3 regions of the Megasphaera indica genome follow, and region 3 is predicted to be linked to each of the others. Evidence: riboswitches for the same ligand, from Rfam matches in the RefSeq annotation. Region 3 holds a riboswitch; each other region holds the start of a gene.
What was found. Region 3 has a riboswitch for S-adenosylmethionine ahead of cysK (cysteine synthase A). Riboswitches for the same ligand answer to the same signal wherever they lie in the genome.
Positions count from the first base shown of each region.

Region 1: it holds a riboswitch for S-adenosylmethionine, as region 3 does, so the genes downstream of both, ACFCTO_RS10320 (methionine ABC transporter ATP-binding protein) here and cysK (cysteine synthase A) in region 3, are expected to answer to the same signal.
Region 2: it holds a riboswitch for S-adenosylmethionine, as region 3 does, so the genes downstream of both, ACFCTO_RS04525 (MetQ/NlpA family ABC transporter substrate-binding protein) here and cysK (cysteine synthase A) in region 3, are expected to answer to the same signal.

Region 1 covers NZ_JBKKJR010000022.1:28,707-31,981, forward strand. The annotation lists gene ACFCTO_RS10310 (MATE family efflux transporter) at 1-562, shown strand, start outside; gene ACFCTO_RS10315 (aminopeptidase) at 567-1,799, shown strand; SAM riboswitch class I at 1,859-1,956, shown strand; gene ACFCTO_RS10320 (methionine ABC transporter ATP-binding protein) at 2,043-3,086, shown strand; gene ACFCTO_RS10325 (methionine ABC transporter permease) at 3,067-3,275, shown strand, end outside.
Region 2 covers NZ_JBKKJR010000005.1:97,993-101,267, reverse strand. The annotation lists gene ACFCTO_RS04535 (AEC family transporter) at 1-421, opposite strand, end outside; gene ACFCTO_RS04530 (3'-5' exonuclease) at 439-1,104, opposite strand; gene ACFCTO_RS04525 (MetQ/NlpA family ABC transporter substrate-binding protein) at 1,268-2,092, opposite strand; SAM riboswitch class I at 2,182-2,280, opposite strand; gene ACFCTO_RS04520 (MFS transporter) at 2,543-3,275, shown strand, end outside.
Region 3 covers NZ_JBKKJR010000002.1:102,098-105,372, forward strand. The annotation lists gene ACFCTO_RS02020 (sulfate ABC transporter substrate-binding protein) at 1-402, opposite strand, end outside; gene cysK (cysteine synthase A) at 435-1,367, opposite strand; SAM riboswitch class I at 1,446-1,544, opposite strand; gene ACFCTO_RS02030 (carbon starvation CstA family protein) at 2,015-3,275, opposite strand, start outside.

The DNA.
Region 1 (3,275 bases), on a different contig from region 3:
CACCTTATACCTGGCGGCCAACCAGGCGGCCATCAGTTTCTCGACCCTGACCTATACCCTGCCCTGGAGCATCAGCCTGACGGCGACTATCGTCATCGGCTACGAAGTCGGCGCCCGCAACTACGCCGCTGCCCGGCAGTATGCCGTGCTCTGCCAGATGACGGCCTTCACCATCGCCATCGCCCTCATCGTCGTGACTTACCACTTTGTCGATCATATCGCCGCCATCTTCACGAGCGATGCCGAAACGTTCTGGGCCATCCGCATGTTCATCTTCTACGCCGTCGCCTTTTCCTTCTTCGATGCCGCCGGCACGCCGGTCCAGGGCATCCTGCGCGGCTATAAGGACGTCAAGATCATCACTTACGTCGCTTTCGTGACCTACTGGCTCATCAGCATCCCCATGGGCTATGCCATGGCCCACGTCACATCCTACGGGCCCTATGGCTACTGGATCAGCCTCATCATCAGCCTGGCCATCAATGCCAGCGCCCTGAACTGGCGCCTGTGGAAGCACACGGCCTGGAAAGTCCCTGTCCTATCCTCATCTACTAAGGAGTGATTTTATGCCAACTACCAAACAATTAACGGCTTATGCCCGCGTCCTCTTGCAGAAGGGCCTGAATCTCCAGAAAGGTCAGACCCTGGTCATCAATGCCCCTGTCGAATCGCACGACTTCGTCGCCCTCCTGACGAAAGAGGCCTATACGGCCGGCGCCGCCCAGGTCGTCTGCAACTGGCGGTCTGACGACATGGCCCGCCTGCGCTACGAACACGAAGATTTGCAGTATTTCGAGTCCCTGCCGGACTGGCGCCGCGATTTCAGCCTCTATTATTACCATAAGAAAGCGGCCTTCCTCAGCCTCATCTCGGCGAATCCGTACCTCATGGACGGCATCGACACCCATAAAATCTTTGCCCAGCAGAAAGCCCAGAATGAAGCCTTGAAGGAATACATCGACGGCATGATGGCCTCGAAGACGACGTGGCTCGTCGCTGCCGTCCCCAGTGCCGTCTGGGCCAAACTGCTCTATCCGGACCTCGACGCAGCCGCCGCTTACGAAGCCTTGTGGAAGCAAATCCTCCAGTCGTCCCGTGCCGACGGTGCCGATGCCCTGGCCGATTGGGACGCCCATCTGGCCGAATTGAAGAAGCGCCGGACCTGGATGACGGACCAGCATTTCACCAGCCTGCACTATACGAACGGCCTGGGAACGGACCTGACTATCGGCCTGCCGGCCGGTCATATCTGGCAGGGCGGCATGGAAGAAACGGCGGACCACCTGCTGTTCAATGCCAACATCCCGACGGAAGAAATCTATTCGGCCCCCAAGGCAGATGCGGTCAACGGCACGGTCTACAGCACCAAGCCCCTGGTCTATAACGGCAACCTCATCGACAAATTCCACCTGACCTTCAAAGACGGCAAAGTCATCGACGCTGCCGCCGAAACGGGCGAAGACGTCCTGAAGAAACTCATCGCTATCGACGACGGCGCCTGCTGCCTCGGCGAAGTAGCCCTCATCCCCTATCACTCGCCCATTTCCCTGTCGGGCATCCTCTTCTATGAAACGCTCTTCGACGAAAACGCCTCGTGCCACCTGGCCCTGGGCGCATCGTACCCGACCTGCCTGGCTGGCGGTGCCGATATGGACAAAGACGCTGTTGCCGCAGCCGGCCTCAACGACTCCATGATCCACGTCGACTTCATGGTCGGTTCGCCGGACCTGACCATCACCGGGACCAGGGCCGACGGCACGACGGTGCCGGTCTTTACCGATGGCGACTGGGCGCAATAACGATTTTCCATTGACAATCCCGGCCATCCGTGCTATTATAAGACGCAACAACCATATACCCTTCATCCAGAGCAGCTGAGGGACTGGCCCGATGACGCTGCGGCAACCCCCTATCGGGAAGGTGCCAATTCCAACGGAACATTCCGACAGATGAAATGAAACCGTATATACGGCCGTCATCTGCATGACGGCCTTTTTTGTGGTTGCTTTCTCTAGTTACGCCTATTTTGAGGAGTTGATACTGTGATTACACTGAAAAATATTACCAAGACCTACGGCGGCGCCGCACAGGTCCAGGCCCTGAAAGGCATCAACCTGACCATCGACGACGGCGAGATCTTCGGTATCATCGGCAAGAGCGGTGCCGGCAAATCGACGCTGGTCCGCTGCATCAATATGTTAGAAAAACCGACGAGCGGCCAGGTCATCATCGACGACAAGGATTTGACCAAGATGAATGAATCCCAGCTGCGGGCAGAACGCAAGAACATCGGCATGATTTTCCAGCACTTCAATCTCTTATCATCCCGTACGGTTGCCGAAAACATTGCCTTCCCGCTGGAACTCATCGGCGCTTCCAAAGACGTCATCGAAAAGAAAGTCGCTTCCCTCCTCGACCTGGTCGGTCTCAGTGACCGGGCCGGCAACTATCCGTCCCAGCTCTCGGGCGGCCAGAAACAGCGCGTCGGCATCGCCCGTGCCCTGGCCAGCGACCCGAAAATCCTGCTCTGCGACGAAGCCACATCGGCCCTGGACCCGCAGACGACGAAGTCCATCCTGGAACTGCTCCAGGACATCAATAAACGCCTGGGCATCACCATCGTCGTCATCACCCATGAAATGGCCGTCGTCAAGGAAATCTGCCATCGCGTCGCCGTCATCGAAAGCGGCGTCATCAAGGAAATGGGCCGCGTCGTCGACATCTTCACCAATCCTCAGTCCCAGACCATGAAAGATTTCGTCACGTCCATCATCAACATGGAACTGCCGGCAGGCATCAAGAACCTGGGCGTCACCGACCAGCCGTCGCCGGACCGCTACATGCTCGTCCGCCTGCGCTTCAAAGGCGCTGCGACCAGCGACCCCGTCGTCGCCGACATCGTCCGCAAATTCAACGTCGAAGTCAGCGTCCTCTACGGCAACATCGACTACATCCAGGATGAACCGTTCGGCTACCTCATCGTCGTCATCATGGGCGATATGGAAACACAGGCCAAGGCATTCTCGTACATCAAAACATTACCGATTGGAAGTGAGGTTTTAGGTTATGTCCCAAGAAATCATTAAGTTAATGCTCCAAGGCATTGAAGAAACGTTCTACATGGTCGCCGTCGCCACGGTCATTGGCGGTATCATCGGCATTCCCCTGGGTATCACCCTGGTCACGACCAGCAAGGGCCATATCCTGGAAAACCGCTTCATCAATCAAATCCTTGGCACGATCGTCAACATCATCCGTTCCATCCCGTTCATCAT
Region 2 (3,275 bases), on a different contig from region 3:
TGAGCAGGTTCTGGAAGACGCCGATAATCTGGACGTAGGCATAGGACATTTCCCCGTAGAGAATGTAGCTGCACAGGCCGCCGAGCATCCCCGTGTTGGCCGGAATGGCGGCGATGAGGTAACTGCCTCGGTCGACGAAGGACGAGAATTTGCGCTGCCGTCCCAGCAAGAGGACGACGGCCAGCGGCAGGAGGCCGTTGAAAAAAGCGAAGAAAGGCAGGCTGAGCAAGTCCGTCCGCATGGGCAGGACCCAGAAGCTGAGCAGGGTCAGGGACGTCATGATGACGATGATGTTGAAGCGGATGAGCCAATTCGACTGGTCCGGCGTCAGCCAGCTCCGCCTTTTGGTGACATATCCGGCAATCATGGGCAGGATGATGTCTGTGAAAATATAAACCATCCGGAGTGTCGTATCTTCCATGGCCGGATTCCCTCCCTTTACTTGCGGGCAGCGCGGAAGGCGTCGGCCAGGGAGAACGTCAGCGGTTCTGCCGGCTTGGTGGCGTCGATGATAGGCTGCATGATATCGCGGAATTCTTCTTTTTTCTTCGATAAGACGTAGAGCTTGGACGTGTTGCGGGCATCCCAGAGGGCGTCGTGCATCTGGCCGTCGAAGGTTTCTCCCAGGGTGCTGATGGCCTTGTCCAGGGAAATGACGTTATCCAGGCCCAGGAGGTTGCAGTAAATCTGCTGGAAGTTCTGCCAGTGGTCGAGCATCCAGCGGACGCGGTCGTCGTGCTCGTCGATTTCTTTGAGGCGGAGTTCGCAGTCCAGCTGGCGCCAGTCATTTTCACTCCAGGCGAACATTTCGTAGGCATTGGGGCAGCCTTCGTTGCACCAGGTCAGGAAATGGTCGAAGGCCTGGCGGAAATGGGGTTTCCCGGCCAGCATTTCCATGGTGATACCTGTCAATTCCTGACAGGTCTGATTCATGGCTGTCGTATATTCGGGCAGCACATATTCCTTATACGACGAGATTTCATTCCCGTCTTCGTCTATTTTGACAGCACCGATTTCGATGATTTCTCCTTTGCAGATGCGGCGCGCTTCCTTCTGGTCCCGGCCGATAGGGTTCATCTCGAAATCGACAAATACGGCTTTCATGAGAGTGTCTCCTTTCTGAATCTGATGACAACCATTATTATACCATAAGTAAAGGGCTTATCGCACGTGCGACAAGCCCTTTTTAGAGGATTCAGGCGGGCCGCCCTTTGGGCGGCCCCTACGAACCACTAGCCACTAGCCACTAACCACTAACTACTCGCTGCTAAAACGCCGGCAGGATGGTTCCCTGGAAGTGTTCTTCAATGAATTTCTTGATCGGTTCAGACTGGTAGATTGCCAAGACTTTCTTGTATGTTTCGTTGTTTTCGTCGCCCTGACGGACTGCCATGACGTTGGCATACGGCGAATCCTTCGATTCGACGAGGATCGAATCTTTCTGCGGGTTCAGGCCGGCCGGGATAGCGTAGTTGGTGTTGACGCAGGCCAGGTCCGTATCGTCGAGGGAGCGGGGAATCTGAGCGGCGTCGAGTTCGACGAACTGGAGGTTCTTGGGATTTTCGGTGATATCTGTTACCGAAGCGTCGACGGAGTTGCCGTTTTTCAATTTAATCAGGCCGGCCTGCTGGAGCAGGAGCAGGGCGCGGGCACCGTTGGTCGGGTCGTTCGGGATGGTGACTTTGGCGCCGTCCGTGACGTCTTTGATGTCTTTGAATTTATGGGAGTAAACGGCCATGGGCAGGATAATGGTCTTGCCGATGGAGGTGATCTTCAGGCCTTGTTTCTTGACGACGTTGTCCATGTACGGCTGATGCTGCATGGAGTTCATATCCAGGTCGCCTTCGGCCAGGGCCTTGTTCGGCTGGACGTAGTCGTTGAATTCGACGACTTTGATAGTAATGCCCTGTTTAGCTGCTTCTTTAGCGACTTCTTCCATGACTTCGGCATGAGGACCGGCAGTGACGCCCATCTTGATTTCTTTTTTGTCACCGGAAGCACCGGAATTGGAAGACGAACCGCAGCCGGCGGCAAAGAGGCACGTCGTCGTGATGAGAACGGCGGCGAAGAGTTTTTTTACTGTTGCGTTCATGTAATCATTTCCTTTCTGGATAACGGATAATAAGGGCTTGCCGGTCAAAAAGAAAAGCCGTCATACAGATGACGGCTCAATTTGCGATTCGTTCATCTGCCGGTATACACCGCTGGACTTGGCACCTATCCCGATAGGGGGTTGCCGCAGCGTCATCGGGCCATTCCCTCGACTGCTCTTGATGAAAGACAATGTATGGTTGTTGGTGTACATATTATCACCTGGAAGAGAATCTGTCAAGAAATATTGTGCTCCTTGAGGAAAATTTCTTTTTATGTTATAATAATACCGCTCATCGGAGGCTTATGCTCGTATAGTATAAAGCCGGATAAGATGTCACTTCAGTCCTGCAGCGGAGGAAGGGCGCGTACGTAAACGCGTCTTTCGATAAAGATGCAGGACAGGGTGGTTTCTTGTCCGGCTTTTTTTAGTGTGAGGTGACAGAAATTGATGAATAAACGAGATATCCTTTGGCAGATTTATAGTGCCAAAGCCTTTTACTTCCTCGGCGGTTTCGGTTTTACGTCGTGGGCATCGCTCATTCCCTTCCTGAGGCAGCAGCTGCAGATTCAGGACGACCACCTGGGGTTCCTCTTATTGGCCGTCGGCTTAGGCGCCCTGATCATGATGATGCTGGCCGGTTCCATTGCCGGGCGCCTGGGCTGCCGCCGTTCTTTGACCATCGCCGGCCTAGCCATTGCCGTCGTCCTGAACGTTCTCTGTTATGTGCCGGCTTATGCAGCGGCCTTGGTTATGGCCGTCCTCCTCGGTTCGTTCCTGGGACTGCTCGACGTCGTCGTCAACATCAACGGTATCTTCATTGAACGGAAAGTTCACAAGCGCCTCATGTCCGGCCTGCAGGCCATGTGGTCCCTGGGGAATCTCGCCGGCGCTGCCTTTTTTGCTTCCCTGCTCCACCTAGGCTTTTACTGGAAAATCGTCATGATTGCCGGCGCCGTCTTCATCGGCCTCTGCGTCTGCTTCTTTGCGCCCCATCTCCATGGGGAACGGCAGGCATCCGGCAAGGGCGCTTCCCTGGTCCTGCCCAAGGGGAAAATCGTCCTCATCGGCCTGGTCTGCACCATTGCCTTCCTGGTAGAAGGTTCTATCAACGATTGGAGCGGCGTCTTCATGACGACGGAAAAGGGCATCGACATTTCCCAATCCGGCTTGGGCCTGACCC
Region 3 (3,275 bases):
CAGGAAGACGATGGTCGACGTGTACGGCGCCGAATCGTTGGCGAAATCCCCCTGCCAGCCTTCATGGATGAGGCCGGCCCTTTCGATGAGCGACACATCGTGGGCCAGGGCCAGGGTCACGACATCGGCCTTGCTGCCTTCGATGACCGACCGGGCCTGACTGCCCGATCCGCCATGGGACTGGATGATGCGGATATCCTTGCCTGTCGTCTCACGATAGTGCTGCTGGAATAATTCATTGTATTCTTTATATAACTCACGGGTTGGATCATACGAGACATTGGTCAGCGTCATCGTGCCGCCGCCCTCGGTTGTATCACTGCGTCCGCAGCCAGCCAAGGCCCCAGCGACGGCGAGTGCCGCCGAAAAAGCCAGTATAGCTATGATGCGCTTCTTGTTCATTTTCTTTCCCCCTCTATACCGGCTTAGATTCCTTACCCCTCAAATAAAGCCGTCGATAAATAGCGTTCGCCGCCGTCCGGCAGGAGGACGACGATGGTCTTGCCTTCGTTTTCCGGCCGGCTGGCCAGTTCCAGGGCTGCCTGAAGCGACGCACCGGACGAAATGCCGACCAAAAGGCCGTCGGTCTTGGCGACTTCTCTGGCCCGGCCGTAGGCGTCCTCATTGGATACGTCGATCACATCATCTACGAGAGACATATCCAAAACTTTCGGGATGAACCCGGCGCCAATCCCCTGAATGGCGTGCGGGCCCGGCCGGCCTCCGTGCAGGACAGCGGAATCTTTCGGCTCAACGGCGACGATCTGGACGTCCGGCTTATGGCCTTTCAGGCCCTGGGCCGTACCGGTAATGGTGCCGCCTGTGCCGACGGACGAAATGAAGATATCTACCTTGCCGTCCGTGTCGCGCCAGATTTCTTCCGCCGTCGTCTGGCGGTGGATGGCTGGATTGGCCGGATTGTCGAACTGCTGGGGAATGAAGGCATTGCCGTAAGAATCCCTCAATTCTTCAGCTTTGCCGATGCTGCCGCGCATCCCCTCGATGCCCGGTGTCAGCACGATTTCCGCCCCCAGGGCTGACACGATCTTACGCCGTTCCAGGCTCATCGTATCGGGCATGGTCAAGATCAGGTGCAGGCCCTTCACGGCGGCGACCAGGGCCAGGCCGATGCCTGTATTGCCGCTCGTCGGTTCGATGATGACCGTATCTTTGTTGATCTTCCCCTGCCGTATCCCTTCGTCGATCATGGCTGCCGCTACGCGGTCCTTGACGCTGCCCAAGGGGTTCATGTACTCCAGCTTGGCCAGGACGCGGGCCTTGAGGCCGTGCCGAGCCTGCCAATGAGTCAGTTCCAAGAGCGGCGTGTTGCCGATCAGCTCTGTCAAATACGTTGCCACATGCTCCATGTACTCAGCTCCTTTTTGGCAAAAAGAAAAGCGCCGCCTGCTGATGCAGATGGCGCTATAAATAGACGTATGCCCATGACTTCATCTGCCAGGTTATTTCCTGCTGGAATTGGCACCTTACCTACGTAGGTTGCCGCAGCGTCATCGGGCCAGTCCCTCAGCTGCTCTGGATGAATAGGTTTCGTATTGTATTGTCCTTATGAATGGTTGTACAATACGATCATATCATACAACACATGATGGTCAAATTTTTTAAGTACCCCATGATAACATACCTCTTTGATGACTAAAATGAATAGCTTCCTATCGGAAACGTTACCAAGAGTGTACACTTTACAGAGTATATTGTCAAGGGATTTTAAGCAGAAACTTTCATATTTTACAATGTAAACGTTATACCCATGGCTTTTGATAGGAATTTAACTTTATAAATTATATTTTTTTATAAGTAAAAAGGGCTTGTTGCATATACAGCAGGCCCTTTTTAGGGATTAGCCGTTAGGGGGTAGCCGTTAGTGTCTAACAGCTAACCCCTAGCTGCTAACTGCTAACTGCTGACCGCTAACTGCTGACTGCTAGCTGCTAACCGCTAACTGCTGACTGCTAGCTGCTAACCGCTAACTGCTGACTGCTAGCTGCTGACACCCTCAATGCGTCGCCGTGGGCTGGGCGTCGTGGTGTGCCGTTTTGTTGTCGGCGTGGACGAGTTCTTTCCCGCAGTGGTAGACGATGGAGATGGCCAGGACCATGAGAGCGATGGCCAGGACGAACTGCAATCCTTCGATGAGGAGCGACCAGTTACCCGAGGCAATCTTGATGATCAGGGCATAAGCCGATTCGACGAGGGCTGTCATGGTAACGCAGAACATGACGACCATGGGGACGTAGAGCATGAAGCTCTTGCGGCCTGTCGTCTTGAGGAAGACCGTCAGGCAGATGAGGACCATGGCCGACAGCAGCTGGTTGGCCGAGCCGAAGAGAGGCCAGATGTTCATGTAGCCGCCTAAGCAGAGCAGGAAGCCGAAAAACAAGGTGATGACCGTAGCAAAATACTTATTGACGCAGATTTTCTGGATCGTGTTCATTTCCTGTCCTTCATCGACGCTGAACAGTTCCTGGAAGGACATACGACCGATACGGCCGACGGCATCGAGGGTCGTCAGGGCCAGGGCAGAAACGCACATGGTCATGATGCAGGCAGCTGCCGTCTGGGACAGGCCGAACATGGTGAAGAAACCAGCGACGGCGCCGGAGAAGATCTGGAACGGCGTGCCCGAAGCGACATGGCCGTTGGAAGCGGCAGCGCAGGCGATGACCAGGGAAACGACACCTAAGACCGATTCGACGCACATGGAACCGTAGCCGACGAAGACCGAATCCTGTTCCTTATCCAGGGTCTTCGACGACGTACCAGACGAAACGAGGCTGTGGAAGCCGGAAACGGCACCGCAGGCGATGGTGATGAACAGGATCGGGAACAAATCCTTGCCGCCGACCGAGAAGGACGTGAAGGCCGGCATATTCAGCGTCGGCTGGGCGATGAAGATACCGATGACGCCGCCGGCGATCATCATGAGCAGCAGGAAGGCGCTGATGTAGTCACGCGGCTGTTTCAGGAGCCACATGGGCATGATGGAAGCAAAGAAAATATAAGCGAAGATGATGTACAGCCAGGTCATGCGGTCCAGGTAAATCGGCAGGTCGATGCCGACATAGAGCATGGCGATCAAGAGGACGATGGCGATGACGAAGCGTACTTTTTCACTGGGATTGAACTTCTTGATGAACAGGCCAAAGGCAATGGCGACGAAGATGAACAGCATGGAAATGGATGCAGCTGCCGCATTGGGCAGGACCAGGGAACCATCCTTGGCAAAGCCGTTGAACGTCGTAGCGACGATATCGCCG